Regions from separate parts of the Pseudomonas sp. GW821-FHT02H09 genome, predicted to be linked through region 3. Evidence: predicted binding sites of a transcription regulator. Region 3 holds the regulator's gene; each other region holds the start of a gene.

Region 1 (10,177 bases), on a different contig from region 3:
CGCCATCGACCTTCATCCCCAGTTCCTTGATCTTGCGGGTCAAGGTGTTGCGGCCCCAGCCCAGCAGCACGGCGGCGTCGCGGCGGCGGCCGGCGGTGTGTTTGAGGGCTGTTTCGATCATGATCCGCTCGAAGCTCGGCACTGCACTGTCGAGCAGGCTCGATTGACCGCGTGCCAGCGCCTGATCGGCCCATTGGCGTAGCGCCTGCTCCCAGTTGGTCACCGGTGCAGAGTCTTGTGGCAGGTTCAGCAGTTCTGGTGGCAGGTCGCTGATATGTACTTCGCGACCCGAAGCCATCACCGTGATCCAGCGGCACGTGTTCTCCAGTTGACGCACGTTGCCGGGCCACGGCAGGTTTTTCAGGTATTCCTCGGTTTCGCTCTTCAGCAGTTTTGGCTCGACTGCCAGCTCTTGCGCGGCGCGGCTGAGGAAGTGCTTGGCCAGGGTCGGAATGTCTTCGCGGCGGTCCGACATGCGCGGGATGTGGATACGAATCACATTGAGGCGATGGAACAAGTCTTCACGGAATTTCCCGGCATGAACCAGGGTTTCCAGATTCTGGTGAGTCGCGGCGATGATGCGTACATCGACCTTGACCGGCGTGTGACCGCCGACCCGGTAAAACTCGCCATCGGCCAATACCCGCAACAGACGCGTCTGGGTGTCGGCCGGCATGTCGCCGATCTCATCGAGAAACAACGTGCCGCCATCGGCTTGTTCGAAACGTCCGCGGCGCAGGTTGGCTGCACCGGTAAACGCGCCTTTCTCGTGGCCGAACAGCTCGGATTCCATCAGATCCTTGGGGATCGCGGCCATGTTCAGGGCAATGAACGGTGACGCCGCCCGTGGGCTGTGACGGTGCAAGGCGTGGGCCACCAGTTCTTTACCGGTGCCGGATTCGCCGTTGATCAATACGGTGATGTTGGAGTGGCTGAGACGACCGATAGCGCGAAACACTTCCTGCATTGCCGGTGCTTCGCCAATGATTTCCGGGGTGCGGGTCAGGGTCGGCACCACTTCCAGGCCTTGCTGTTCCTGGGCGTGCTGGTTGGCGCGTTTGACCAGGGAAACGGCTTCGTCAACATCGAACGGCTTGGGCAGGTACTCGAAAGCACCACCCTGATAGGACGCGACAGCGCTGTCCAGGTCGGAGTGAGCCGTCATGATGATCACTGGCAACCGTGGGTGCTGTTCGCGAATCCGCGCCAACAGGTCCAGACCGCTGGTGCCCGGCATACGGATGTCGGAGATGATCACATCCGGTTGCTGGCGAGCCAGGCGGCTCATCACGCCATCGGCACTGTCGAAGCTTTGGGTGGTCATGCCTTCTTGTTGCAAGGCCTTTTCCAGAACCCAACGGATAGAACGGTCGTCATCGACGATCCACACGGTTTCACTACGGCTCATGTCGATGGGGCTCCTTGTTCCAGTGGCAGAAAGATCGAGAACGTGGTGTGGCCAGGATGGCTGTCACATTCGATCAGGCCCTGGTGCTGGCTGATGATGTTCTGAGTAATGGCAAGGCCCAGCCCGGTACCGTCCGGACGGCCGCTGACCATCGGGAAGAAGATGGTTTCTTGCAATTCGGCGGGGATGCCCGGGCCGTTGTCGATGATTTCGATCTTGGTCACCAACCGATGGCGCACATGGCCAATGGTGAACTGACGCATCGCGCGGGTGCGCAGGCTGATCCGGCCCAGGCGCAGTTCGTTCTGGCTGCTGATGGCCTGCATGGCGTTGCGCACGATGTTGAGTACTGCCTGGATCATCTGTTCGCGGTCGATCAATACGTCAGGAATGCTCGGGTCATAATCGCGCACCAAGGTGATGCAGCCCTGGCTTTCTGCTTCCACCAGACTGCCCACGCGCTCGAGCACTTCATGGATGTTGGTCATCGCCAGTGACGGCAGTTTGTTCGAGCCGAGCATGCGATCCACCAGGTTGCGCAGGCGATCGGCCTCTTCGATGATGACGTTGGTGTAATCCTTGAGGCTTTCTTCCGGTAGCTCGCGGGCCAGCAACTGTGCGGCGCCGCGAATCCCGCCCAGAGGGTTCTTGATCTCATGGGCCAGGCCGCGCACCAGCATCTTGCTGGTTTCCTGTTTGGACAGCTGAGCCTCTTCCTTGGTGATTCGCAGCAAGCGGTCACGCGGGTGGACTTCCAGCAGCAGCAGGGTGTTGCCATTGCTGAGGATCGGCGTCACGGCGTAATCGACGGTCAGGGTCTGGCCGGTCAGCGCAGTGAGCATCGCTTCGCGCTTGGTGAACGGGTGAGCCTGCTCGACGGCCTGGCGCAAGGAGTTCAGGGCTTCGGCCGATTCGGTGAACAGCTCGCTGATGAATTGCCCATGACTGCGCTGGCCGCTGATGGCCAGCAGCATTTCCGCCGCGGGGTTCATGTACTCAAGGCGCAGGTCCGCGTTGAGCAGAATGGTCGCGGTGGTCAGGTTGTCGAGTAGCAAGCGGTGCAGTGTGTCGCTGATGGTCATGAGTATATGGTGACCTCTTTTGAAGCAATACAACCCGGGGCCGGTCCCGGATTGCGCGCGCGGATATAGCGCTGATATGAGGAAAATGCAAAAACCAAACCAAGGCTCCGAAAAGAAGCGTTAAACCCCTGAAACAGGCGTTTGAAGCTCGATTGCGTGGCGTTCTGCCAGCTTCTCCGGGTATTTTCGAACCAAAATGGGTTGATAAGTGGGTGGGGTGCAATTCATTGCACCAATATAGTGCGCAAACCTGGGCGGCGTTTAGAAGAATGAAAAGATGCTGCTCTTTTCTTCTTTGGCTTTCCTTGCCATTGGCTGTGGGGTGGTATCGCTCGGGTTCACTGGCTTGGGATTACCCTGTGTCAATTGGACACGTTTTTGCGTTACCTGACTGGGGGTGATCAATGAGGGCCCGATTTCCCGGCGCTTGGACTTCCGTTTGATGAAGGCATCACGGTGCGATGTCAGTATGAGCTCTCTGGCGTGTATCGCGCCCACAAAAAAGGCCTCCCGAAGGAGGCCTCTGTTACGCCGCTTGCGCGAGCGCTACCGGATTAGCAGCTGTAGTACAGCTCGTATTCCAGTGGGTGTACGAAGGTACGTACTTTGATTTCTTCTTCGCTTTTCAGGGCGATGTAAGCGTCGATGAAGTCGTCGCTGAAAACGCCGCCTTTGGTCAGGAACGCACGACCTTTGTCCAGCTCTTCCAGGGCTTCTTTCAGGCTGCCGCAAACTTGTGGGATCTCTTTGGCCTCTTCAGGCGGCAGGTCGTACAGGTTTTTGTCAGCAGCATCGCCTGGGTGGATCTTGTTCTGGATGCCGTCCAGGCCAGCCATCAACAGTGCAGCGAAGCCCAGGTACGGGTTGGCTGCTGGATCCGGGAAGCGAGCTTCGATACGGCGAGCTTTAGGGCTGGACACGTAAGGAATACGGATCGAAGCGGAACGGTTGCGAGCCGAGTAGGCCAGCATTACTGGAGCTTCGAAGCCTGGGACCAGACGCTTGTAGGAGTTGGTCGACGGGTTGGTGAAGCCGTTCAGGGCCTTACCGTGCTTGATGATACCGCCGATGAAGTACAGGGCGGTGTCGGACAGGCCGGCATAACCTTCGCCAGCGAAGGTGTTCTTGCCATCTTTGGAGATGGACATGTGAACGTGCATACCCGAGCCGTTGTCGCCGTACAGCGGCTTAGGCATGAAGGTCGCGGTGCGGCCGTAAGCGTCGGCAACGTTGTGTACGCAGTATTTCAGGGTCTGAACTTCGTCAGCCTTGGCTACCAGGGTGTTGAACTTGACGCCGATTTCGTTCTGGCCGGCAGTCGCCACTTCGTGGTGGTGAACTTCGATGACCAGGCCCATTTCTTCCATGGCATTGCACATGGAGGTACGGATTTCGTGGTCGTGGTCGAACGGAGGAACCGGGAAGTAGCCGCCTTTGACGCCTGGACGGTGGCCTTTGTTACCGCCTTCGACGTCCTGGTCAGACATCCACGAACCTTGTTCGGAGAAGATCTTGAACATGGAGCCGGAGATGTCGGACTTGAACTTCACTTCGTCGAAGATGAAGAATTCTGGCTCTGGACCAACGAATACGGTGTCGCCGATACCGGTGGACTTCAGGTATTCCTCGGCACGGTGGGCAATGGCGCGTGGGTCGCGGTCATAGCCTTGCATGGTCGAAGGTTCGATGATGTCGCAGACCAGGATCAGGGTCGGCTCTTCGGTGAACGGATCGAGAACGGCGGTAGAGTCGTCCGGCAGCAGGATCATGTCGGAGGCTTCGATGCCTTTCCAGCCGGCGATGGAGGAGCCGTCGAACATTTTGCCGATTTCGAAGAAATCTTCATCCAGCGCATCACGGGCCGGCATGGTCACGTGGTGCTGAGTGCCTTTTGTGTCAGTGAAGCGCAGATCAATCCATTTGACGTCATGATCTTTGATGAGTTGAACCGACTTCGACATAGTGTCCTCCGGGTGGCTTCGGGCTGGTAGTGGAGTGCCCTTAGAATGTGGGTGATGCCGGCGCGAATACTCTGCCAAGGCAACCTGCCTCACAAGGGAGCAAATTGCATGCCAGTGCCCCGACTTGGGTTTTTCGCCCCAAACTCACGCATATATAGCTGAACGCAGGAAATTCCGCGGGCTTTTCGCACTGCAATGTGGCGTCAAAAAGCCTTGACGCCCCGTTTTAGTGCACCAAGGGCCATCTGTATATTAACTGGTTAAACCTTGAGCAATTTCCGCTATAATCCGCGCCCCCCTTTTTCGGCTGGCCCCTCGCGCGCTGTTTTCATGAAACTAATCGTAAAAGTTTTCCCCGAAATCACTATCAAGAGCCGCCCGGTACGGATGCGTTTCATCCGCCAGCTGGCCAAGAACATCCGTGCCGTGCTCCGCGATCTGGACCCAGCGGTGGTGGTGAACGGTGTGTGGGACAATCTTGAGCTGGAAACACAGGTCAGCGAGCCGAAAGCCTTGAAGGATATGACTGATCGCCTGAGCTGCATGCCGGGCATCGCGCATTTCCTGCAGGTCGACGAGTACCCGTTGGGCGACTTCGACGACATCGTCGCCAAGTGCAAACAGCACTTCGGTGATGCCTTGCCGGGCAAGATTTTTTCAGTGCGCTGCAAGCGCGCCGGCAAGCACGAATTTACCTCGATGGACGTCGAGAAATACGTCGGTAGCCAGCTGCGTCGCCAGTGCGGCGCCGCCGGGATTTCCTTGAAAACGCCGGCAATCGAAGTGCGGATGGAAATTCGCGACCAACGGTTGTTTGTGATTCACAGCCAGCACAACGGCATCGGCGGTTATCCGTTGGGCGCCCTCGAACAGACCCTGGTGTTGATGTCCGGCGGTTTCGATTCGACGGTGGCGGCCTACCAGATCATGCGCCGCGGGCTGATGAGCCATTTCTGCTTCTTCAATCTCGGTGGGCGTGCCCACGAATTGGGCGTGATGGAAGTCGCGCACTTCATCTGGAAGAAGTACGGCAGCTCCCAGCGCGTGTTATTTGTCAGTGTGCCATTCGAGGAAGTGCTGGGAGAAATTCTCTGCAAAGTCGATAACAGTCATATGGGCGTAGTATTGAAGCGTATGATGTTGCGCGCTGCGTCCCGAATCGCTGATCGGTTGGACATCGATGCGCTGGTGACCGGCGAAGCGATTTCCCAGGTTTCCAGCCAGACGCTGCCGAACCTGTCCGTGATCGACTGCGTGACCGACAAGCTGGTGTTGCGCCCGCTGATCGCCAGTCACAAGCAGGACATCATTGACCTTGCCAACGAAATCGGCACCGCCGACTTCGCCAAGCACATGCCGGAGTATTGCGGGGTCATTTCGGTGAACCCCAAGACCCACGCCAAGCGTCCGCGCGTGGAGCATGAAGAGAAAGAATTCGATATGGCGGTGCTCGAGCGTGCGCTCGAGAACGCCAAACTGGTGCCGATCGATCGGGTGATCGACGAATTGGGCCAGGATGTGCAGGTTGAAGAAGTCAGTGAGGCGCTGGCCGGTCAGATCATCATCGACATCCGTCACCCGGATGCCGCCGAAGACGATCCGCTGGAGCTCGCTGGCATCGAGGTACAAGCGATGCCGTTTTATGCATTGAACGCTCGTTTCAAGGAACTGGACCCTACTCGCCAGTACCTGCTGTATTGCGACAAAGGCGTGATGAGTCGCCTGCATGCCCACCATTTGCTCAGTGAGGGGCATGCCAATGTGCGCGTTTATCGACCGAGCTAAGAGCCCGGGGCTGTATGCCTGTGGCCTGCGTCACCGGCCCCCCGACGCCGCCGTCAAGCTGTAACGGCAAGGCCTGACTCTACTGTAAATCGCTGCCAAGACTTGTCAGCACACCGAATCCTCTGATCGAGATACACAAGTGATCGAAAATCTACGCAACATCGCCATCATTGCTCACGTTGACCATGGTAAAACCACCCTGGTAGACAAACTCCTGCGTCAATCCGGCACCCTGGAGCGCAACGAGCTCAACGACGAGCGCGTGATGGACTCCAACGACCAGGAGAAAGAGCGCGGTATTACCATTCTGGCGAAAAACACCGCCATCAACTGGAACGGCTACCACATCAACATCGTGGACACCCCGGGCCACGCCGACTTCGGCGGCGAAGTTGAACGCGTAATGTCGATGGTTGACTCCGTTCTGCTGCTGGTTGACGCTCAAGACGGCCCTATGCCGCAAACCCGTTTCGTGACCAAGAAGGCTTTCGAAGCCGGCCTGCGTCCAATCGTGGTGATCAACAAGGTTGACCGTCCAGGCGCGCGTCCGGACTGGGTTCTGGACCAGATCTTCGACCTGTTCGACAACCTGGGTGCCACCGAAGAACAGCTGGACTTCAAAGTCGTCTACGCTTCGGCCCTGAACGGTATTGCCGGTCTGGACCACACCGACATGGCTGAAGACATGACCCCGCTGTACCAGTCGATCGTCGACAACGTACCTGCGCCGAAAGTCGACCGTGACGGTCCGTTCCAGATGCAAATTTCCGCTCTGGACTACAACAGCTTCCTGGGTGTTATCGGCGTTGGCCGTATCGCTCGTGGTCGCATCAAGCCGAACACTCCGGTTGTCGCTATCGACGCCGACGGCAAGAAGCGTACCGGTCGTATCCTGAAGCTGATGGGTCACCACGGTCTGCACCGTATCGACGTTGAAGAAGCAGCTGCCGGCGACATCGTCTGCATCAGCGGCTTCGAGCAACTGTTCATCTCCGACACCCTGTGCGACCCTCTGAACGTCGAAGCGATGAAGCCGTTGACCGTCGACGAGCCAACCGTTTCCATGACCTTCCAGGTAAACGACTCGCCTTTCTGCGGTAAAGAAGGCAAGTTCGTGACCAGCCGTAACATCAAGGAGCGTCTGGACAAAGAGTTGCTGTACAACGTGGCACTGCGCGTTGAAGAAGGCGACTCGGCTGATAAATTCAAAGTATCCGGCCGTGGTGAGCTGCACCTTTCGGTACTGATCGAAACCATGCGTCGCGAAGGCTTCGAAATGGGTGTTGGTCGTCCGGAAGTGATCATCCGTCTGGTTGACGGCGTGAAGCACGAACCGTACGAAAACGTGACCATCGATCTGCCGGAAGAATCCCAGGGTTCGATCATGGAACAAATGGGTATCCGTAAAGGCGACCTGACCAACATGGTTCCGGATGGCAAGGGCCGTGTGCGCCTTGAGTACAACATCCCGGCCCGTGGCCTGATCGGTTTCCGTAACGAGTTCCTGACCCTGACCTCCGGTGCTGGCATCCTGACCTCGATCTTCGACCGTTACGACGCGATGAAGTCCGGCGACATGTCCGGCCGTCAGAACGGCGTGCTGGTATCGGTAGCTACCGGTAAGGCTCTGACCTACTCGCTGGAAACCCTGCAGTCGCGTGGCAAGCTGTTCATCGAACACGGCCAGGACATCTATGAAGGTCAAATCGTTGGTCTGAACAGCCGCGACAACGACCTGGGTGTTAACCCGACTAAAGGCAAGAAGCTCGACAACATGCGTGCTTCGGGTAAAGACGAAACCATCGCTCTGGTTCCGCCTGTACGTTTCACTCTGGAGCAAGCTCTGGAATTCGTACAAGAAGACGAGCTGTGTGAAGTCACTCCTAAGTCCATCCGTCTTCGCAAGAAGATCCTGGGCGAAAGCGAGCGTACCCGCGCTGCCAAGAAAAGCGGCAACTGATTCGTTAGTTAGCTGTTAAAAAAAACGCCCCCGACCGCAAGGTCGGGGGCGTTTTTTTGTCTGCAAGATTTGTGGTGTCTGATCTGGCGTTATCGCGAGCAAGCTCGCTCCTACAAGTGCACGCAAACTCCTGTAGGAGCGAGCTTGCTCGCGATAGCGGTCTGTCAGACCACGAGAATTTTGATCAAAACTTGTCCAGTGTCTTGCGGCTTGTATCGCGCTCGACTTCTTTAGGCTTGTACGCGCAATACCCCGGCCGCGGCCCGATCTTCGGGTGATTGCGGCAGGTGTCCGGGCGTTTTTCGTAAATGGTGCACAGGCGGCTCTTGCGGTCCAGATAAAGGCAATCGTTGTTGCTCATGCGCTGGAGGGTAAAAATTTCCGACTTCTGGTTGTAACGCTCGACGATGCCTTCTTTTTGCAAGCGTTTGGCGATGTTCTTTGGCGGGTCGCCGCGCTCGAATTCATCGACGATGCCGATGCGGATCAAGTCTTTGATCTTCACTTCGACCGGCAGGGTGCAGCAGCTGGAAACACAGCCACCGCACATATGACTGGAGTATTTCGCCCAGGTATCGAGTCGGTCGATTTCCGCGGCGGCGATCAGTTGGGGCTTCATCAGGTGTGTTTCCAGGGGGTGTATCAGGGCGCGCGATGATACCGGGGTTGGTGGATGTGTGAACAACCATTTGCCGGTTTTTCACCCGCTCAGGGCATTTAGGCCGGATCGGCACGGCTTCTGCATCTTTTCAGGGCGTACCGGCCGTGGCAAAAGGTTGACTCGGGCAATTGAAAAAAACGCCGAACCAGAACCTTTGCCTCCTGTCAGACCGACTAGGCTCAGACAATTCCATGCCGTCTATCTCGTTCGAGGTCGTATCGATGACTCAGGAACTGCTTGTTCGTGACGCAGAGGTGGTGGCCGCATTTCGCGCCGCTGTCTTGAACAAACTCACCTACGCGGTAGGCAAGGACCCGGATCACGCGTTTGACCATGACTGGTTCGAAGCCATTGCTTTGGCAGCGCGGGACCATATGGTCGAACACTGGATGGACCACACGCGACAGATCTACCGCAAGGTTCAGAAGCGTGTGTACTACCTCTCCCTGGAGTTTTTGATCGGTCGTCTGCTCTACGACAGCCTGAGCAATCTCGGCCTGCTGGACGTGGCGCGCGAAGCCTTGGCCGAATTGGGTGTCGACCTTGAGCGTATTCGCCTGCTGGAGCCGGATGCGGCGTTGGGCAATGGTGGTCTTGGTCGATTGGCGGCGTGTTTCATGGAGAGCATGTCGACCCTCGGTATCGCCGGCCATGGTTATGGTATTCGTTATGAACACGGCTTGTTCCGCCAGGCAGTTGTCGATGGCTGGCAGCAGGAACAGACCGAGAACTGGCTGGATTTCGGCAATCCGTGGGAGTTCGAGCGCCCTGAGGTGATCTACCCCATCGGCTTTGGCGGCAGCGTCGATACGGTGACCGATGAAACCGGCAAGGCCAAGCAAGTCTGGTGGCCGGTGGAAACCGTCCGGGCGGTGGCTTACGACACGCCGGTGGTCGGTTGGCGCGGTGCCAGCGTCAACACCCTGCGTCTGTGGCGGGCGCGGGCGATGGAAGACCTGCATCTGGAGCGTTTCAATGCTGGCGACCACTTGGGCGCGGTGGCCGAAGTCGCGCGGGCGGAAAGTATTTCCCGTGTGCTCTATCCGGCCGACAGCACCGAGGCCGGGCAGGAATTGCGGTTGCGTCAGGAGTATTTCTTCGTCTCGGCATCCCTGCAGGATTTGTTGCGTCGGCACAAGAACATGCATGACTCGGTGCTGAGCCTCGGCGAGCACGCCGCGATCCAGCTCAACGACACCCATCCCTCGATTGCCGTGGCCGAACTGATGCGCCAGTTGGTCGATTTGCACGGTATCGAGTGGGACGCGGCCTGGAAGGTCACCGTCGACACGCTGTCCTACACCAACCATACGTTACTGC
Region 2 (10,177 bases), on a different contig from region 3:
CACCAGCGCCAAGGTCCGCCAAACCTTCAGCGGCTCTCGCTCCAGCAGCGGCCTAGGCCGAACGTTCAAGCTGCGGCGTTCGCCCTGTTCCAATAGCAGCAACCATTCCTCCGCTGTTTCAAAGCGTTGAGCAGGATTGACTGAAACCGAGCGCTCCAGGCTTTGCTCCAGCCAGTCCGGCAGGTCCGGCCGATAGCGGTTGGCGCTGACTGGCATCCCGAAGCGCGGTCGTTGAAAGGCTTCTATTTCCCCATAGGGATATTGGCCCGTCAGCAGGAAATACAGAGTCACGCCCACCGCATACAGATCCTGTTGCGCCGTGGGTGCGTCGCCATTGAAGGCTTCCGGGGCGATGTAACTTGGCGTTCCCGGAAGCAGGTGTGCCTGGTCCTCCGAGAGGCCAGGGCAATAGGCCAAACCAAAATCCAGCAGGCGCAATTCGCCGTCTTCACCCAGCAGCAGGTTTTCCGGTTTGATATCCCGGTGCAGGATCTGCCGCCGATGCAGCATGCCCACCGCCCGCAGCAGGCGCTCGGCCAGTTCCTGCCATTGAGCCAATGGCAGCGGGCCGTTTTGTGCGAACAGTTCGGCCAGGGTCGCGCCTGGGTACTCGCGCATCACGTAATACAAATGCTGACGCTGACTGGCGGCATGCACTTCGGGGAAGTGTCGACCGGCGACCCGCCGCAGAAACCACTCTTCAGACAGCAGGCCTTGCCCGGCCTGGTTATCGTCATGCAAGTGGGCTGGCAAGGTTTTCAGCAGCCAGGGTTGCTGCTGGGCGTCGCGAACGCGATAGAGCAGGGACTGCTGGCTCTGCCCGAGCAGTGTCTCGACTTGCCAGCCTTCGAACGACTGACCTGGTTTCAAGGGGGGCGGTAACGGCCATTGCTGTAAATGGATCAGCGCATCACCGATGGTCGCCTCACCAAGGGCGTCGACCCGCACCAGTAACGCGCTGGCATTATCCTGACTGCCTGCCAGATGCGCGGCGTTGACCAGCGTCTGCGCGGCGCTGTCGAGGTCGGGCTGGTCACGCAGGATCGAGGTGATCGCCGTGTCACCAAGAACCGCCCAGATGCCGTCGCTGAGCAGCACGAAGCTCTCGCCCTGACGCAGTTCACCGTCGAGAAAGTCCAGCACCAGATGTTGATCCAGACCCAATGCACGCTTGAGTACATGCTGCATGCCCGGTTGTTCCCAGACATGATCATCCGTGATGCGCTGCAACCCCTCGGCGTACCAGCGATAGACCCGGCAATCGCCGACATGGGCCAGGGTAAAGCGCCGGCCACGCAGCACCAGTGCGCTGACGGTGGTGAGCAATGGCTGCCCGCCACCGTTGGCTTGCAGCCAGCGATTCTGCGCCAGCAGCAACCGATCGAGGGCTTGCGCCACGCCCCAGGTTTCCGGTGTGGCGTAGTAGTCCAGCGCCAATGCCTGCAAGGTCGAACGAGCGGCGAGGCCACCGTCGGCGCACTGGCTGACGCCGTCTGCGATGGCGAACAGATTGCCCTTGCTGGCCGCCAGCGCCGGGGTCGGTGTGACCAGACGCAAGGCGTCCTGATTTTCATCGCGTGGGCCGATGGCGCTGGCTTGGGCGAAGCTCAGTTGCAGGCTCATTGATGTGTCAGACCCTTGCCGCGGTCACGGCTGCCGAACCCCAAGTGGTTCTCCAACGGCGTTTGACCCCGTGCAGACCGAACCAGGCCAACACACCGAGGCTGGCGAATAACCATAGCGCAAGCTGATAGCTGCCGGTGCTCTGCTTGATCGCCCCCATGCCTGCGGCGAGGGCAAAGCCGCCAATGCCGCCAGCCATGCCGATCAGGCCGGTCATCACGCCGATCTCCCGGCGAAAACGCTGCGGTACCAATTGGAAGACCGCGCCATTACCGGCACCAAGACCAAGCATGGTGCAGACGAACAGGGCGAGGGCGGCGTAGGAGCTCGGCAGATTGAAACCCACCACAGTCATGCAGATTGCCGCCACGGTGTACATGCCGAGCAAGGTGCGAATGCCACCGAAGCGATCCGCCAGGGCGCCACCCAACGGGCGCATCAGGCTGCCACCGAATACGCAGGCGGCGGTGTAGTAGCCAGCGGTGACCGGACTCAGGCCGTACTGGTCGTTGAAGTAGCCGGGCAGCGCGCTGGCCAGACCGATAAAGCCACCGAAGGTCACGCAGTAGAAAAACATGAACCACCAGCTATCGCGGTCGCCCAGAGCCTTGAAGTAGTCAGCCATGGATTTTGTTTTTGGCCGCTCCGGGGCATTTTTCGCCAGCCAGGCAAAGACGATCAGGGTCAGGGCCAAGGGGATCAGCGCAAAACCGAACACATTGCTCCAGCCAAACGCCGCCGCCAGCATCGGGGCGATCAACGCCGCGAACACCGTACCGGAGTTGCCCGCACCGGCAATGCCCATGGCCTTGCCTTGATGCTGCGGTGGATACCACTGGGAGGCCAGAGGCAGAGCGACGGCGAACGAGGCGCCGGCCATACCGAGAAACAGGCCAAGCACCAGTGCCTGTTCGTAGCTGTGAATGCCCAGCTTCCAGGCGCCGAACAGCGCGCAGATCACGATGACCTGGCCGATCAGCCCGGCGGTTTTCGGTGACAGGCGATCCGCCAGCAAGCCCATCACAAAGCGCAGAAACGCACCGGCCAGAATCGGCGTGGCGACCACCAGCCCGCGTTGCTGGGTAGTCAGTTGCAGGTCGGCAGCGATTTGCACCGCCAAAGGGCCGAGCAGGTACCAGACCATGAAGCTCAGGTCAAAATAGAGGAAGGCCGAGAACAATGTCGGGGTATGGCCGGATTTCCAGAAGCTTGAATTCATCGCGCACCTCAGCTGTGAAGAGTCTCGAAAGGAGTCATGAGCTTTCAGGTGGGGGCCCATAACGGCCGCACCACCGGCCCCGGGCTGTGGGGCCAAAAACGAAAAAACGCCGCAACCCGATTCGCTGCGTGGGCGAGTAGGGTGTGCGACGTCTTTGTCGTAGGTGGGGCAACCGCCGTTGGTTACCTGTATGGATTACCTAGCAAGAGCCGCGCCAGGATCAAGATGATCGTTCCCACGCTCTGCGTGGGGGCGATCCTGTCAGCCCAGCAACTCGCTCATGGCGATGATCTGCTCAGCCACCTGAATCAGCTTCTGTTGGCGGCTCATGGCCTGGCGGCGCATCAGGGTGTAGGCCTCTTCTTCCTTGCAGTCCTTCATCTTCATCAGTAAGCCCTTGGCCAGTTCGATGCGCTTGCGCTCGGCCAGTTGCTGGTCGCGGGCCAGTAGCTGCGCGCGCAAGGCCTGGTCGCTTTCAAAGCGGGCCATGGCCACGTCGAGGATCGGTTGCAGGCGCGAGGCGAGGATACCTTCGACGATGTAGGCACTGACCCCGGACTTGATCGCCTGACGCATCACGTCCGGGTCATGTTCATCGGTAAACATCACGATTGGCCGTGGCTGGTCGCGGCTGACCAGTACCACTTGTTCCATCACATCGCGGCTCGGTGACTCGGTATCGATCAAAATCACATCCGGGCGCACCGTTTCGACGCGCGCCGGCAGGTCGATGGTCAGGCCGGATTCATCGATAACTTCAAACCCGGCCTCGGTCAGGGCGGCTTTGAGCCGTCCGACTTTTTTTGCAGTGTCGTTGATCAGCAGGATACGCAACATGTTCGCAGGCTCCTGTCAGCGGCTGGCAAGAAGGGCGGAGGGGGCGTTCATGGCGTGCAGGGTGAAGCTGCGGGCATAACCGGCCGGGTCCGAACCGTCCCAGATCTTGCCGTCGATCAATTGGCTGCTGCGCATTGCCTCGCCAGAGTGGCTCACGCCTACTGCGGTGGCCGCCTCGCGGTACAGGTCCAGTTGCTGAACCTGGCGAGCGACGCCGAGGTAATCCGGGTCGTCCCGCAACAAGCCCCAGCGGCGGAATTGGGTCATGAACCACATGCCATCTGTAAAGTATGGCAGGTTGACCTCGCCCGCGCCGTGGAAGCGCAGTGCATGGGGGTCTTGCCAGCGATTGCCGAGGCCATCGGCATAGTCGCCGAGCAAGCGTGGCTGGATGCAGTCTACGGGCGTGTCCAGATATTCTCGACCGCTCAACAGTTGCGCGGTGCTTTGACGGTTCTCGGTGCTCTGTTCGATAAAGCGACTGGCTTCGAGGATCGCCATGACCAGTGCGCGGGCGGTGTTGGGGTACTGTTCGACAAATGCGCGGGTGCAGCCCAGCACTTTCTCCGGGTGATCGGGCCAGATGGTTTGGCTGGTGGCCATGGTGAACCCCAGATCCTGCTTCACTGCACTGGCGCTCCATGGCTCGCCGACACAAAAGCCGTCGATGCGCCCGGCCTGCAAATGCGCGACCATTTGCGGCGGCGGCACCACCACGCTGTCGACATCCTGCAGCGGATGGATGCCTTGGCTGGCGAGCCAGTAATAGAGCCACATGGCGTGGGTGCCGGTGGGGAACGTCTGGGCGAAGGTCAGCTTTGCGCGACTTTGGTGCACGTGCAGGTGAAGCGCTTCAGGACTGGTCACGCCAAGGGCTTGCAGGCCGTGGGACAGATTGATGCTTTGACCGTTCTGGTTCAGACCCATGAGCACCGCCATGTCGCTGGCCGCGATGCCGCCGATGCCCAGGTGCACGGCGTAGATCAAGCCATACAGGCTGTGAGCGGCATCCAGCTCGCCGCTGACCAGTTTGTCCCGCAGGTTGGCCCAGGATGGCTGGCGCTTGAGGTTCAAGGTCAGCCCATAGGGCTGGGCGAAGCCCTGGGTGGCGGCGACCACCACCGAGGCACAATCGCTCAGGGCCATGAAGCCCAGATTGATCGCACTCTTTTCCGGGGCATCGCTGCCATTGACCCAGGCCAGTGGATTGGCTGGAAACTCATTCATCAGGTGTGCACCTTCCATAAAAAAGCGTCGTACCCAGGTCCCTTGCCAAAGCAAAGCCGGGTGACGACGCCGTTGTCCTTCGACTCATCCCGCTGTTGGCATGAGAGCTGATGCAATCGATGGTGCAAGGCATATGCCACTCTCCATTGATTTCATCGCGTGCCTCGCTTGCGGCACCGTTGCCCGGCTATAATCGCCGCCTCATTTCGCCGCCAACCGAGTCAAGCCCGCCCATGTATACCCTGGCCCGCCAGCTATTGTTCAAACTCTCCCCGGAAACCTCCCACGATCTGTCCCTGGACCTGATCGGTGCGGGCGGGCGTTTGGGTCTCAATGGCTTGCTGTGCAAGGCGCCTTTGCAACTGCCGGTGAATGTCATGGGGCTGGATTTCCCCAATCCGGTCGGTCTGGCAGCGGGCCTGGACAAGAATGGCGCGGCCATTGACGGTTTTGCCCAGCTGGGCTTCGGCTTTGTCGAGATCGGCACCATCACCCCACGTCCACAACCGGGTAATCCGAAACCACGGATTTTCCGTTTGCCGCAAGCTGAGGCGATCATCAACCGTATGGGGTTCAACAACCTCGGCGTCGATTACTTGCTGGCACGGGTGGCAGCGGCCAGGTACAAAGGCATTCTGGGTATCAATATCGGCAAGAATTTCGACACACCGGTCGAGCGTGCGGTCGATGATTACCTGATCTGTCTGGACAAGGTGTACGCCCATGCCAGCTATGTAACGGTCAACGTCAGCTCACCGAACACTCCAGGCCTGCGCAGCCTGCAATTCGGCGATTCGCTCAAGCAGTTGCTCGAAGCGCTGCGTCAACGCCAGGAAGACCTGACGCAGCGTCACGGCAAGCGTGTACCACTGGCGATCAAGATAGCCCCGGACATGACCGATGAAGAAACCGTACAGGTCGCGCAAGCATTGATCGAGACGGGGATGGATGCGGTGATCGCTACCAACACCACCCTCAGCCGCGTCGGCGTCGAAGGCATGGAGCATGGCAACGAGGCAGGCGGTCTGTCGGGCGCGCCAGTTCGCGACAAGAGCACCCACACCGTCAAGGTGCTGGCCGGCGAATTGGCCGGTCGCTTGCCGATCATCGCTGTGGGCGGTATCACCGAAGGCCAGCACGCGGCTGAGAAAATCGCCGCTGGCGCGAGCCTGGTGCAGTTGTATTCGGGCTTTATCTACAAGGGCCCGGCGTTGATTCGCCAGTCGGTGGATGCGATCGCGGCATTGCGGTAAGGGCGGTCCATTGTGGCGAGGGGCAAGTCCCCCGGCCACAAAGGTGATTTTTTCAGGCATAAAAAAGGGCTCCGTGAAGGAGCCCCTGGGCCGAAGCCCGCCGTCCGGATGGGACGTGCGTGGTTAAGTCGTTGCGTAATCAGGTGTTGGTGTCGGAATGTGTGCCCTGTTCAGCCGACGGCGTGAAGTTCGTTGAGTCTGTGGATCCCCGCAGTGCCAGTCATACCGTCCCAGTTGTCGCCGCGTCCTTCTCGCCAGCCATTGATCCACGCTTGGCGTACTGACGGTAGAGTAAATGGGCAAAGCTCACGGGATTTGCCACCAACGCCATATTGATATCCGCGTAAAAATGCTCTTTCCAACGGATCACGCTTAAGTCTTCTCATAGGGTGTTTCCCTCAATGTTGACTGTGTAATGTCCTGTCGGCCTCAATCGAGGCCGGGCAGAAAGTCTCTGCCGTTGGTGGCTCGCTGCCGGCGTCGCGAGCCAAGGTGTTGACGTCATTGCGGCGTCAACCTGTATTGAGTTCTAACCAATGCGTCACATCGAGGGAATGATCGTTTTGTCATAAGGACGTAACGATAATGATGTTAAGGCGATAAGCTGGACGGGTTTCGCGACCTGTTTTTTGAGCAAAGCCCGCTATGATCAGCCTCCTGCCAGATTCGGAGGTTAATTCACTCGCGAAAATGTCGGCCTGTTGCAGTCGGGTATTTTTCGACGAAGGGTCGAGAAATGACATTTTGTTGCAACGAATTTTTTATCTGCCCTTGCATCTAAGCTCATTTAACCTCTTGGTTGGCTGAGCAGCCGGGGTGGGACGGCACACCTTCGTGCCACGCGAGCGCTCTTCGAGAAAAGCGCTTGATTGAAAACCGGGCGGGCAATGCGTTGCCCGTTCACTCATTGCTTAAAGGCCCTGGAACTCCCCATGTCGGATCGTTACGAACTCTTCCTCACTTGCCCTAAAGGTCTCGAAGGCCTGCTTATCGAGGAAGCCGTCGGGCTTGGCCTTGAGGAAGCGCGCGAGCACACCTCCGCCGTGCGCGGCATGGCCAGCATGGAGACGGCTTATCGCCTGTGTCTGTGGTCGCGTCTGGCCAACCGGGTGTTGCTGGTCCTCAAGCGCTTCCCGATGAAGGACGCTGAAGACCTCTACCACGGTGTGCTGGATGTCGAGTGGCAGGACCATATGCTCAACGATGGCACCCTGGCCGTGGAGTTCAGCGGTCACGGTTCAGGCATCGACAACACTCACTTCGGCGCCTTGAAGGTCAAGGATGCGATTGTCGACAAGCTGCGCACTGCGTCGGGCGAGCGTCCATCCATCGACAAGATCAACCCGGACCTGCGCATTCACCTGCGTCTGGACCGTGGCGAAGCGATTCTGTCTCTCGATCTGTCTGGCCATAGCCTCCACCAGCGCGGTTACCGTCTGCAGCAAGGTGCGGCACCGCTGAAGGAAAACCTCGCGGCAGCGATTCTGATTCGTGCCGGTTGGCCGCGCATTGCTGCCGACGGCGGCGCGCTGGCTGACCCGATGTGCGGTGTGGGCACCTTCCTGGTGGAAGCTGCAATGATCGCCGCGGACATGGCACCGAACCTGCGACGCGAGCAGTGGGGCTTCACCGCCTGGCTCGGCCATGTGCCGGCGCTGTGGAAAAAGCTCCATGAAGAAGCCAAGGCACGTGCCGCTGCCGGTCTGGCCAAGCCACCGCTGTGGATTCGCGGTTACGAAGCCGACCCACGACTGATTCAACCGGGCCGCAACAACATCGAACGTGCTGGCCTGAGCGACTGGATCAAGGTGTACCAGGGTGAAGTCGCGACCTTCGAGCCGCGTCCGGACCAGAACCAGAAAGGCCTGGTGATCTGCAACCCTCCGTATGGCGAGCGTCTGGGTGATGAGGCGAGCCTGCTCTATCTCTACCAGAATCTCGGCGAACGTCTGCGTCAGGCCTGCCTGAACTGGGAAGCCGCGGTGTTTACCGGCGCGCCGGATCTGGGCAAACGCATGGGCATCCGCAGCCACAAACAGTATTCGTTCTGGAACGGCGCCTTGCCGTGCAAATTGCTGCTGATCAAGGTACTGCCGGATCAGTTCGTCACCGGTGAGCGTCGTACCCCGGAACAGCGTCAGGCCGAACGTGAACAGGCGGCCTACGATCAGTCGCCGACCGAGCCGCAAGAGCGTCAGTACAATAAGAACGGCAATCCGATCAAGCCGACGCCTGCACCGGCTCCAGTAGTTGAACAGGCACGTCTGAGCGAAGGCGGGCAGATGTTTGCCAACCGCCTGCAAAAGAATCTCAAGGCCATGGGCAAGTGGGTCAAGCGCGAAGGTATCGACTGCTACCGCGTCTACGATGCCGATATGCCGGAGTACTCGATGGCCATCGACCTGTATCACGACTGGGTCCATGTTCAGGAATACGCGGCACCGAAGTCGATCGATCCGGAAAAAGCCTCGGCGCGTATGTTCGATGCCCTGGCGGCCATTCCGCAGGCGCTGAACATCGACAAGAGCCGCGTGATCGTCAAGCGTCGCGAGCGCCAGAGCGGCACCAAGCAGTACGAGCGCCAAAGCGCCCAAGGCAAGTTCACCGAGGTCAGCGAAGGCGGCGTGAAGTTGCTGGTCAACCTGACCGACTACCTCGACACCGGGCTGTTCCTGGATCACCGGCCGATGCGCCTGCGGATTCAGAAAGAGGCCGCCGGCAAGCGCTTCCTCAACCTGTATTGCTACACCGCGACGGCCAGCGTGCACGCAGCCAAGGGCGGCGCGCGCAGCACGACCAGCGTCGACTTGTCGAAAACCTATCTGGACTGGGCGCGACGCAACCTGTCGCTCAACGGCTTCTCCGACAAGAACCGTCTGGAGCAGGGCGACGTAATGGCCTGGCTGGATACCTGCCGCGATGAGTTCGATCTGATCTTCATCGACCCGCCGACTTTCTCCAACTCCAAGCGCATGGAAGGGATCTTCGACGTGCAGCGCGATCAGGTGCAATTGATCGATCTGGCAATGGCGCGTCTTGCCCCAGGCGGTGTGTTGTATTTCTCCAACAACTTCCGCAAGTTCCAGCTTGAGGAAAACCTCACAACGCGTTACGCCGTTGAGGAAATCACCGCACAAACTATCGACCCGGATTTTGCGCGTAACGGAAAAATCCACCGTGCCTGGAAAATTACCGCCCGCTAAATAGTGATTGGATCCATAGAGCCTTGATTTTTAAAGGCTCTTGGCTCTTTTTACGCTGGTCAAATTAGTGGCAAATAGCTATAACTCAGTCAAAGCCCATGTGACGCCCAAGCTCGCTGGCGTTTTGAGTTCTGCTTATGTCGTTGCATGCCGTACGCCCGAAAATTCTCGGATTCATCAGCGAAGATGTTTCGGCCTGGCTGGTCGCGATACTGGTATTGCTCGCCGGAGGCATTCTGACGGGATTGCTGGCCTGGGCGACGTTCAATCTGTATCAGCAACAATTGCGTCAGCGCTTTCAGTTGCTGGTCAGCGAGCGTTACAGCCGAATTGAGGAGCGTTTCGAAGACCAGGAGCAGCGCCTCGACAGTCTGCGGCGATTTTTTACTTACTCCGATTCGGTAACCCGCCAGGAATTTGATGGCTACGCCAAGCCATTGTTACTCCGAACTCAAGCCTACTCTTGGGCGCCGCGAGTCATTGGCGTCGAACGCTCGTTGTTCGAGCGCAACGTGCGAGCGCAGGGGCTGGCGGGCTTTTCCATTCGTGAATTGAATGCTGCGGGTCAATTGCAACTGGCTGCCGAGCGCGATGAGTACGTGCCGGTGTTGTTCAGCCAGACGCAAAGTGTTCTCGGTGTACCGTTGGGCTATGACTTGCTGGCCCAGCCTTTGCGTCGCTCGACCCTGGAGCGCGCACGCAACCACGGATCTCTGGCGGTCTCGCAACCGATGGACCTGGTCGGGATCGAGCCGGCCTATGCTCGCGGCGTCTTGTTAGTCGCACCGGTCAGCATGCACTCATCCAGCGCAAGC
Region 3 (10,177 bases):
CGCGGCAAAAACATCAAACTCGCGGTTTTCGACGTCGACGGCGTACTGACTGATGGCCGCCTGTACTTTCTTGAAGACGGCAGCGAATTCAAGACCTTCAACACTCTCGACGGCCAAGGTATCAAGATGCTGATGGCCGCGGGCGTACAGACCGCCATTATCAGCGGCCGCAAGACCCCGGTGGTCGAGCGCCGTGCGAAAAATCTCGGTATTCCTCATCTTTATCAGGGCCGCGAAGACAAACTGGTGGTACTGGACGAGCTTCTTGCTCAACTCAACCTAAGCTATGAACAAGTCGCCTACCTGGGTGACGACCTGCCCGACCTTCCCGTGATTCGTCGTGTCGGTTTGGGTATGGCGGTCGCCAACGCCGCCAGCTTCGTTCGTGAACATGCGCACGGCATCACTCAGGCCCGTGGCGGCGAAGGGGCTGCGCGCGAATTTTGCGAGTTGATCCTGCGCGCCCAAGGCAGCCTTGAAGCGGCCAACGCCGCCTACCTGTAGAGCCACCTATGCTGAGCAAAAAAACTCGCAACATTCTGATTTTCGGAGTCATCACCGCCCTGTTCGCGGCCGTTGGCTACTGGAACATCAGCCCGGAACGCTTTCTCGAGCGGCCAGCGGCAGTCGTCGACGAAAACGCTATCGACTACTACGCCATCAACGCCCACAGTGTGCAGTTTCTGCCCGATGGCAAGTTGCAGTACGAAATGACTTCCGACAAGGTCGAACACCTGAAAGCGACCGAAGTGACGATGCTGACCAAGCCCGACTTGCACATCTATCGCGGCACTACTTTCCCCTGGCACGTCCAGAGCGAACGCGGCGAAGTCAATCCGGACGGCACTGAAGTAGAACTGATTGATTCGGTACGTATTGCACGTACCGACGAGAAAGATCGTACGACCATTATTACCAGTAGCCGTATGACCGTATTCCCTCAGAAGCAATATGCGCAGACCGAGCAAGCCGTTAGAATCGACGGCGCTGGTGGCGCGACTACTGGCAAGGGAATGAAAGCGTATTTGGAAGAAGGCAGGATGCACCTGCTATCGAACGTAAGAGGACAGTATGAGGCTCGTTAAAACCCTCCCTATTTTGCTCAGCCTGAGCGCAGCACTGGGAAGCGTGAGCGCCTGGGCTCTGCCGACTGATAGCCAGCAACCCATCCGCATTCAGGCCGACGACGCTCAGTTGGACGACAAGAATGGCGTGGCCACCTACAAGGGCGACGTGATCATTACCCAGGGCTCGATGAAGATCACCGGTAATACCGTGACCATCACTCGCACCCCGGCAGGTGAAATCGACGTAGTGACCTCGGTGGGCAACCTGGCTTACTTCGAACAGCTGCAAAAGGCGACTGATCCAAAGCCTGTCCAGGCTTATGGTGTGACCATTCAGTATCACGCCGCGCAAAACCGTATCGTGCTGATCGACAAGGCCAAAGTGATCAACGACGGCAACACCACCGAAGGTGAGAAAATCGTCTACGACACCGTCAAACAGGTCGCTAACGCCGGTCGCGCCACCGGCAACAAGGTCACCCAGCAACGTCCGCGGGTCGACATGGTGATCCAGCCGAAAAAGAAAACTGACGAGCAGAAGGCCCAGTAATGGCAACTCTGAAAGCTCAGCATCTGGCCAAGAGCTACAAGAGCCGCCAGGTCGTGCGTGACGTCAGTCTGTCCATCGACAGCGGCCAGATCGTCGGCTTGCTCGGCCCTAACGGTGCCGGCAAGACCACCTGTTTCTACATGATCGTCGGGCTGGTCCAGGCCGATCAGGGTCGCGTACTGATCGACGACCTGGACGTCAGCCACCAGCCGATGCACGGCCGCGCACGGGCCGGCATCGGCTATCTGCCGCAAGAAGCATCGATCTTCCGCAAGCTGTCGGTTGCCGATAACATCATGGCCATTCTTGAGACCCGCAAGGAACTCGACAAGGCCGGACGTCGCCAGGAGCTGGAAAGCCTGCTGCAGGAATTCCACATCAACCATATCCGCGACAACCTCGGCATGAGCCTCTCCGGTGGCGAACGTCGTCGCGTGGAAATCGCCCGAGCCCTGGCCACCGCACCGAAGTTCATCCTGCTCGATGAACCGTTTGCCGGTGTGGATCCGATCTCGGTGGGAGACATCAAGCAGATCATTCATCACCTGAAGGCCAAGGGCATCGGCGTGCTGATCACAGATCACAACGTCCGTGAAACCCTGGATATCTGCGAGACTGCCTACATCGTTAACGACGGTCAACTGATCGCCGAAGGCGACTCCGCCACCATCCTGGCCAACGAGCTGGTCAAGGAAGTGTATCTGGGCCATGAGTTCCGCCTGTAAGCGCTGAGGTGTTGGGCAAGTCGTCAGAGCGCCGCTATCAATAAAACCCTATAAATTTTATTGTTACCGCGCTTTAGGCAAACACGCGCCCTCAGGTGTTCAGCCAATAGTCAGAGCGCCAGTAGCAATGAGATCCTGTAAATTTTTATTGTTACCGCGCTCTAGGCAAACACTTCAGTTTCAGGCATATAATTTGCTTATGTTTGGCGCTTCGGCGCCCTGTAGTGGATGGCGCATGTGCGCCGGCAAATAAGGTGTTAAGCCCCTGCCATGAAACCATCGCTAGTCTTGAGAATGGGCCAGCAGCTGACGATGACACCGCAGCTGCAACAGGCCATCCGCCTGCTCCAATTGTCGACCCTGGACCTGCAACAGGAAATTCAGGAGGCACTGGAGTCCAATCCGATGCTCGAACGCCAGGAAGAAGGCGACGACTTCGATAACGCCGACCCTCTGGCCGACAACGTCGAGCAGAAAGCCAATACCGATGTTCAGGAACCCTCTTACCAGGAAACCGCCCCGACGGTGGATAACCTCGAGGAAGGCGACTGGAACGAGCGCATCCCCAACGAATTACCTGTCGACACCGCTTGGGAAGATGTTTACCAGACCAGTGCCAGCAGCCTGCCGAGTAACGATGACGACGAGTGGGACTTCACCACCCGCACATCGGCCGGTGAGAGCCTGCAGAGTCATTTGCTCTGGCAACTGAACCTGGCACCGATGTCCGATACTGATCGCCTGATCGCCGTTACCCTGATCGATTGCATCAACAATCAGGGCTACCTGGACGAAACTCTTGAGGAAATCCTCGAAGCCTTCGACCCGGAACTGGACATCGAACTGGACGAGATTGAGGCCGTCCTGCACCGCATCCAGCAATTCGAACCCGCCGGTATCGGTGCGCGCAACCTCAGCGAATGCCTGTTGCTGCAGCTGCGTCAAATGCCAGCCAAAACACCTTGGCTGACCGAGGCTAAACGCCTGGTCACCGACTTCATCGACCTGCTTGGCAGCCGTGACTACAGCCAGCTGATGCGCCGTATGAAGCTCAAAGAGGACGAACTGCGGCAGATCATCGAGCTGGTGCAAAGCCTCAACCCGCGCCCAGGTTCTCAAATCGAATCCAGTGAAGCCGAGTACGTCGTCCCCGACGTCATCGTACGCAAGGACAACGAACGCTGGCTGGTGGAGTTGAATCAGGAATCCGTACCGCGCCTGCGGGTCAACCCGCAGTACGCCGGTTTCGTGCGCCGGGCCGACACCAGCGCCGACAACACCTTCATGCGCAACCAGTTGCAGGAAGCGCGCTGGTTCATCAAAAGCCTGCAAAGCCGCAACGAAACCCTGATGAAAGTCGCCACCCAGATCGTCGAGCATCAACGGGGCTTTCTCGAGTACGGCGATGAGGCGATGAAACCGCTGGTGCTGCATGACATCGCCGAAGCGGTCGGCATGCACGAATCGACAATTTCCCGGGTCACCACCCAGAAATTCATGCATACCCCGCGCGGCATCTACGAACTGAAATATTTTTTCTCCAGCCACGTAAGCACCTCTGAAGGCGGTGAATGCTCGTCTACAGCGATCCGCGCGATCATCAAAAAACTGGTTGCAGCGGAAAATCAGAAAAAGCCGTTGAGTGACAGCAAGATCGCTGGTTTACTGGAGGCACAAGGCATTCAGGTAGCCCGTCGCACCGTCGCCAAATACCGCGAATCCCTTGGGATCGCGCCTTCGAGCGAACGTAAGCGTTTGATGTAACGGGCCACGCCACAGCGTTCCAGTGGCAGGCATTTCTGCCTGCCGCTTTATGCACTGGCAACGAAGGAGAAGCTGTATGCAAGTCAACATCAGTGGACACCAACTGGAAGTGACCGAACCCCTGCGCATCTACATCGGCGAAAAACTCGAACGATTGGAAAGGCATTTCGACAAGATCACCAATGTGCAAGTCACGATGACCGTCGAAAAGCTGAAGCAGAAAATCGAAGCTACCTTGCATATCCCCGGCAATGAAGTGGTCGCCAACGCCGAGCATGACGACATGTACGCGGCAATCGACGCACTCACCGACAAGCTGGATCGCCAACTCAAAAAGCACAAGGAAAAGACCCAGAGCCTCCTCCAGGGCGCAACAGGTCGTTAACACTCCCAACCCATGATTCGACTTGAAAACATCCTGACCCCCGGCCGTTCTTTGGTGAACGTGCCGGGCGGCAGTAAAAAGCGCGCCCTCGAGCAAATTGCCAACCTGATCAGCCGCGAAGTGCCGGATCTGGGAATGCAAGATGTCTTCGAGAGTCTGATAGCCCGTGAAAAACTTGGTTCAACCGGTTTTGGCAACGGCATCGCCATTCCCCACTGCCGCCTCAAAGGCTGCGAATCGCCCATCAGTGCCTTGATGCACCTGGACGCCCCCATAGATTTCGACGCCATCGATGGTGCTCCGGTCGACCTGCTGTTTGTCCTGCTGGTCCCGCAAGCCGCTACCGATGCGCATCTGGAACTGCTTCGGCAAATTGCCAGCATGCTTGATCGCAAGGAAGTGCGCGAAAAACTTCGCAGCGCCGCAACTAATGAAGCCCTGTACCAGGTTGTCCTGGACGAGCAGAACGGTCATTAATCATGCGTTTGATCATTGTCAGCGGCCGATCCGGCTCCGGTAAAAGCACCGCCCTCGATGTATTGGAGGACAACGGTTACTACTGCATCGACAACCTGCCGGCCGGCCTGCTTCCGGAATTGGCCGAACGTGCGTTGATTCACACTGAACTGGCGCAACCGCTGGTTGCGGTTTCCATCGACGCCCGTAACTTGCCCAGCCATCTGTCGCGCTTTCCGGAGCTTTTGGAAGAAGTGCGCAGCCGGCACATCCAATGCGACGTGCTGTATCTGGACGCCGACGAGGAAACCCTGCTCAAGCGATTCTCGGAAACCCGTCGACGCCACCCCCTGAGCACCGCCAATCGGTCGCTCGCCGAAGCCATTGATGATGAGACCAACCTGCTTGGGCCGATTGCCGACCTCGCTGATCTGAAGCTCAACACCACCCATCTGAACCTGTATCAACTGCGCGATACCATCAAACTTCGCCTGCTGAACCAGCCGGAGCCGGGCACGGCGTTTCTGGTCGAATCTTTCGGCTTCAAACGCGGAATGCCGGTCGATGCTGACCTGGTATTCGATGTGCGCTGCCTACCCAATCCATACTGGAAACCGGAGTTGCGCGATCAGTCCGGGCTGGACCAGCCGGTTGCCGAGTATCTGGCTGCTCAGCCGGATGTCGAAGAAATGTTCCAGGATATCTCTGCGTATTTGCTGAAATGGCTGCCCCGCTTTGCCGCCAGCAACCGCGCCTACGTCACCATTGCCATTGGCTGCACCGGCGGGCATCACCGCTCCGTCTACCTGACCGAACGTCTGGGCCAGGCTCTACAAAAGTCCCTGAAGAACGTCCAGGTTCGCCACCGCGACCTAAGCTAAAGGATTCACACCGCGATGCCCGCTCTGGAAATTGAAATCATCAACAAGCTGGGTTTACATGCCCGAGCATCTGCCAAGTTTGTCGGCGTAGCAGGTCAATATCCCTGCCAGATAAAAGCCGGACGTACCCCTGAATCCATGGTCGATGGCAAAAGCATCATGGCCATGATGATGCTCGCTGCCGGTAAAGGCACCAAAATCCATCTGTGCACTGAAGGCGAACAAGAACAGGAAGCGCTGAATGCGCTGGTTGCGCTGATCAATAACTTCTTCGACGAAGGCGAATAAAAGCTCGGCGGCCCGAGCCTTCGGCGGCGCCTACGCAAGCGCGGTATTCATGACTGTCATCAGACAGAACCCGATACACAGCCCCAGGCTGGCCAGCTTGTCGTGGCCATTGCGCCGTGACTCCGGGCTCACCTCGTGAGTCACCACCAGCAGCATCGCGCCTGCAGCCAACGCCAACCCCAGAGGCAAGAGCAACTCGGCCAGACTCACCAGCCAGGCACCCAACAACGCGAAGACCGGCTCAACCAAACCTGAAGCCGCGCCGACCAGGAACGCCTTGACCCGCGACATCCCTGCCCCGGCTAATACCAAAGCGATCACCAAACCTTCCGGCACATCCTGTAAAGCGATGCCCATGGCCAAACTGTCGGCGTCGGGCATCCCACCGCCGGCAGACACGCCGACCGCCATGCCTTCCGGGATGTTGTGAGCAATGATGGCAAATACAAATTGCCAGATCCGCGGAGCAATCACCGGATACTCCCACAAAAAAAGGCGCGCCTCCCATTGGGTGACGCGCCTTCGCTTGAAGCTGCGGTCGTTTAGCTACCGGCCACTGTCATCCGCTCGATCAGCACTGACCCCGTACGAATATTGCTGCGCAATTCCAGGTCATTACCAACGGCGATGATCTGCTGGAACATGTCACGCATGTTGCCGGCGATGGTCACTTCTTGCACGGCGAACTGAATCTCGCCGTTTTCCACCCAGAAACCCGAGGCACCACGGGAATAGTCGCCAGTCACCATGTTCAAGCCCTGACCCATCAATTCGGTGACCAGCAGCCCGCGCCCCATGCGCCGCAGCAGCGCAGCCTGGTCTTCATCGCCATGGCTAACGAACAGGTTATGCACGCCACCAGCGTTGGCGGTGCTCGGCATGCCCAGTTTGCGACCGGAGTACGTGCCCAGCACGTAAGAAACCAAATGACCGTTCTCGACGAAAGGTTTGGCGTAAGTTGCCAGACCGTCGCCATCGAAGGCCGAACTGCCCAGGCCACGCATCAGGTGTGGCCGTTCATCCAGGGTCAGCCATTCAGGGAACAGCCGTTGGCCCAACGTACCTTCGAGGAACGACGATTTTCGGTACAGATTGCCGCCGGAGATCGCCCCGAGAAAACTGCCGAACAAACCGCCAGCCAGTTCTGCGGAAAACAGCACCGGCACTTCGCAGGTTGGAACCGGACGCGCGCCCAGACGACTGGCCGCCCGTTGCGCAGCACGCTGGCCGATGCTGACCGGATCAGCGAGCAGTTCGCCCTGGCGATTCACGTCATACCAGTAATCGCGCTGCATCTGGCCATCGGCTTCGGCAATCATCACGCAGCTCAGGCTGTGACGGGTCGACGCGTAACCGCCGATAAATCCGTGACTGTTGCCATACACACGGCAACCCTGATGGGTGCTCAGGGATGTGCCATCGGCGTTCTTGATTCGGCTGTCGGTGGCAAACGCCGCCGCTTCACAGGCCAGTGCCTGCTCAATGGCTTGCTCCGGAGTGATGTCCCAGGCGTGGAACAGGTCGAAGTCCGGCAGATCCTTGGCCATCAAGGCTGCATCGGCCAAACCTGAGCTTTCATCTTCCGAGGTGTGTTTGGCGATGGCCAGGGCGGCGGCGACGGTTTCGCGAATCGCCTCCGGACCGCTGGCCGAGGTGCTGGCCGAACCTTTGCGCTGGCCAACATACAAGGTGATGCCAAAGCCCTGGTCACGGTTGAACTCAACGGTTTCGACTTCCCGCTGGCGGACCGTGGTCGACAGACCCTGCTCCAGAGAAACCGCGACTTCACAGGCGCTGGCGCCCTGGCGTTTGGCCTCGGCGATGATCTGCTCGACTTGTTCTTGCAGTGCCGGCAAGGCTTGTGGACCGACGCTTTCAACTGCACTCATGGTTTTCTCCACTCAAATTCTGCGTTCGGCTGGGGCCTTCGAGCGACCGGGCCGGACAAGCGGCCCCCGACTGGTTATCATGGCGGCGTTTCTTTGCGGACTGCCACCATGGTTGATTCTTACGACGACTCCCTCGACGGGGGAGAAAAAAGCAAATCCCAGGTCAAACGCGAGCTGCATGCTCTGGTTGATCTTGGCGAGCGCCTTACAACACTCAAGCCTGACTTGCTGGCAAAACTGCCATTGACCGACGCCTTGCGCCGGGCTTTGGCTGAAGCGCCCAAGCACACCGCGAATATCGCGCGTAAACGGCACATTCTGTTCATCGGCAAACTGATGCGCGATCAGGACACTGACGCCATTCTGGTGTTGCTTGATCAACTCGACGCCTCCACTCGGCAGTACAACGAACGTTTCCACGGTCTGGAACGCTGGCGCGATCGCTTGATCGCGGGCGATGACGGTGTCCTGGAGAAGTTCGTCATCGACTACCCGGACGCGGATCGCCAGCAACTGCGCTCCCTGATCCGTCAGGCCCAGCATGAGCTTGCGCAAAGCAAGCCACCTGCTGCCAGCCGAAAAATCTTCAAGTACATCCGTGAGCTGGACGAGACACAACGCGGTCTGCGTTAGTCTTCGACCCCGGGTGGGTTGTACCGCTTCGCGGTTCACCCACCCAAGGCTCCCTCTCAAGCTCAAGCGCCCGTGCCACCCACGGTGATCGCGTCGATCTTCAAGGTTGGCTGGCCGACACCCACCGGCACCGACTGCCCATCCTTACCGCATGTCCCTACCCCGCTGTCCAGCGCCAGGTCGTTACCGACCATCGACACTTTGCTCATCGCTTCCGGCCCGTTACCGATCAACGTCGCACCTTTGACCGGCGCGGTGATCTTGCCGTCTTCGATCAGATAGGCCTCGCTGGTGGAGAACACGAATTTGCCGCTGGTGATGTCCACCTGACCGCCGCCGAGATTGGCGCAGTAGATACCCCTCTTCACCGAGGCGATGATTTCGGCCGGATCGCTTTCACCAGCGAGCATGTAAGTGTTGGTCATCCGCGGCATTGGCAAGTGCGCATATGACTCACGACGACCGTTGCCAGTGCGGGCCATGCCCATCAGGCGGGCATTGAGCTTGTCCTGCATATAACCTTTGAGCACACCGTTTTCGATCAGAGTAGTGCACTCGGTCGGAGTGCCTTCGTCGTCGACGCTCAAGGAACCGCGGCGACCGGCCAAAGTGCCATCGTCGACGATGGTGCAGAGCCTGGAAGCAACCATTTCGCCCATGCGGCCGCTGTAAGCCGAACTGCCTTTACGGTTGAAGTCACCTTCCAGGCCATGACCTACCGCTTCATGCAACAGCACACCCGACCAACCGGAACCGAGGACCACCGGCAACGTACCGGCCGGTGCCGCAATCGCCTCGAGATTGACCAGCGCCTGGCGCAATGCTTCACGGGCATAACCCATGGCGCGGTCCTCGCCAAGGAAGTAACGGTAATCGGTACGACCGCCACCGCCGTGACCACCGCGTTCGCGGCGACCATTCTGTTCGACGATGACGCTGACATTGAATCGCACCAAGGGACGCACGTCTGCCGCCAGACCGCCGTCGGTGGATGCGACCAGAATCCGCTCCCAGACCCCGGCCATGCTCACGGTGACTTGTTGGATGCGCGGGTCCAGCGCCCGGGTCGCGGCATCGACGCGCTTGAGCAGCTCGACCTTCTCGGCACGGCTGATGACTTCCAGCGGGTTATCCGGCGCATACAGTCGGGCGACATCCTGGGTACTGAACGCCTGCACGGTGCCATTCTGCCCGGCACGGGAAATCGAACGGGCAGCACGGGCGGCCAGGCCCAGGGCTTCGAGAGTAATGGCATTGCTGTAAGCAAAACCGGTCTTCTCGCCCGACTGCGCACGCACACCGACGCCTTGGTCAAGGTTGAAGCTACCTTCCTTGACGATGCCGTCTTCCAGCGCCCAGGACTCGGAAATCTGTCCCTGGAAATACAGGTCGGCGGCATCGATGCCCGGCCCGGCCAGATCGCCGAGCACTGCTTGCAGGCTTTCAATGGTCACGCCACCCGGCGCTAAAAGGTGTTCACTGACTGAGGACAACAACTCGCTCATATGCTTTGCGCCTTAAATTCATCGTTCTGAGGCA

What was found. The regulator sigma-54, encoded in region 3, starts transcription at its own class of promoters, with help from an activator protein. The targets are predictions, from matches to a motif close to ANTGGCATNNANNTTGCTNT.
Region 1: the regulator sigma-54 is predicted to act here: its motif matches at 4,548-4,567, upstream of glnA (glutamate--ammonia ligase).
Region 2: the regulator sigma-54 is predicted to act here: its motif matches at 5,028-5,047, upstream of AC07VR_RS05000 (CmpA/NrtA family ABC transporter substrate-binding protein).

Annotation. Positions count from the first base shown of each region.
Region 1 covers NZ_JBWKVA010000005.1:194,310-204,486, forward strand. The annotation lists gene ntrC (nitrogen regulation protein NR(I)) at 1-1,408, opposite strand, end outside; gene glnL (nitrogen regulation protein NR(II)) at 1,405-2,490, opposite strand; gene glnA (glutamate--ammonia ligase) at 3,045-4,451, opposite strand; gene thiI (tRNA uracil 4-sulfurtransferase ThiI) at 4,782-6,236, shown strand; gene typA (translational GTPase TypA) at 6,376-8,196, shown strand; gene AC07VR_RS08795 (YkgJ family cysteine cluster protein) at 8,381-8,815, opposite strand; gene AC07VR_RS08800 (glycogen/starch/alpha-glucan phosphorylase) at 9,079-10,177, shown strand, end outside.
Region 2 covers NZ_JBWKVA010000003.1:101,922-112,098, reverse strand. The annotation lists gene AC07VR_RS05015 (bifunctional protein-serine/threonine kinase/phosphatase) at 1-1,623, opposite strand, end outside; gene AC07VR_RS05010 (nitrate/nitrite transporter) at 1,631-2,842, opposite strand; gene AC07VR_RS05005 (ANTAR domain-containing response regulator) at 3,104-3,679, opposite strand; gene AC07VR_RS05000 (CmpA/NrtA family ABC transporter substrate-binding protein) at 3,695-4,906, opposite strand; gene AC07VR_RS04995 (quinone-dependent dihydroorotate dehydrogenase) at 5,140-6,159, shown strand; gene rmf (ribosome modulation factor) at 6,330-6,545, opposite strand; gene rlmKL (bifunctional 23S rRNA (guanine(2069)-N(7))-methyltransferase RlmK/23S rRNA (guanine(2445)-N(2))-methyltransferase RlmL) at 7,092-9,362, shown strand; gene AC07VR_RS04980 (sensor domain-containing diguanylate cyclase) at 9,500-10,177, shown strand, end outside.
Region 3 covers NZ_JBWKVA010000001.1:149,582-159,758, reverse strand. The annotation lists gene AC07VR_RS00690 (KdsC family phosphatase) at 1-504, shown strand, start outside; gene lptC (LPS export ABC transporter periplasmic protein LptC) at 513-1,085, shown strand; gene lptA (lipopolysaccharide transport periplasmic protein LptA) at 1,072-1,617, shown strand; gene lptB (LPS export ABC transporter ATP-binding protein) at 1,617-2,342, shown strand; gene AC07VR_RS00670 (RNA polymerase factor sigma-54) at 2,613-4,106, shown strand; gene hpf (ribosome hibernation-promoting factor, HPF/YfiA family) at 4,183-4,491, shown strand; gene ptsN (PTS IIA-like nitrogen regulatory protein PtsN) at 4,504-4,968, shown strand; gene rapZ (RNase adapter RapZ) at 4,971-5,828, shown strand; gene AC07VR_RS00650 (HPr family phosphocarrier protein) at 5,844-6,116, shown strand; partial or broken gene AC07VR_RS00645 (ZIP family metal transporter) at 6,147-6,599, opposite strand; gene pmbA (metalloprotease PmbA) at 6,659-8,005, opposite strand; gene yjgA (ribosome biogenesis factor YjgA) at 8,114-8,638, shown strand; gene tldD (metalloprotease TldD) at 8,701-10,143, opposite strand; gene AC07VR_RS00625 (carbon-nitrogen hydrolase family protein) at 10,162-10,177, opposite strand, start outside.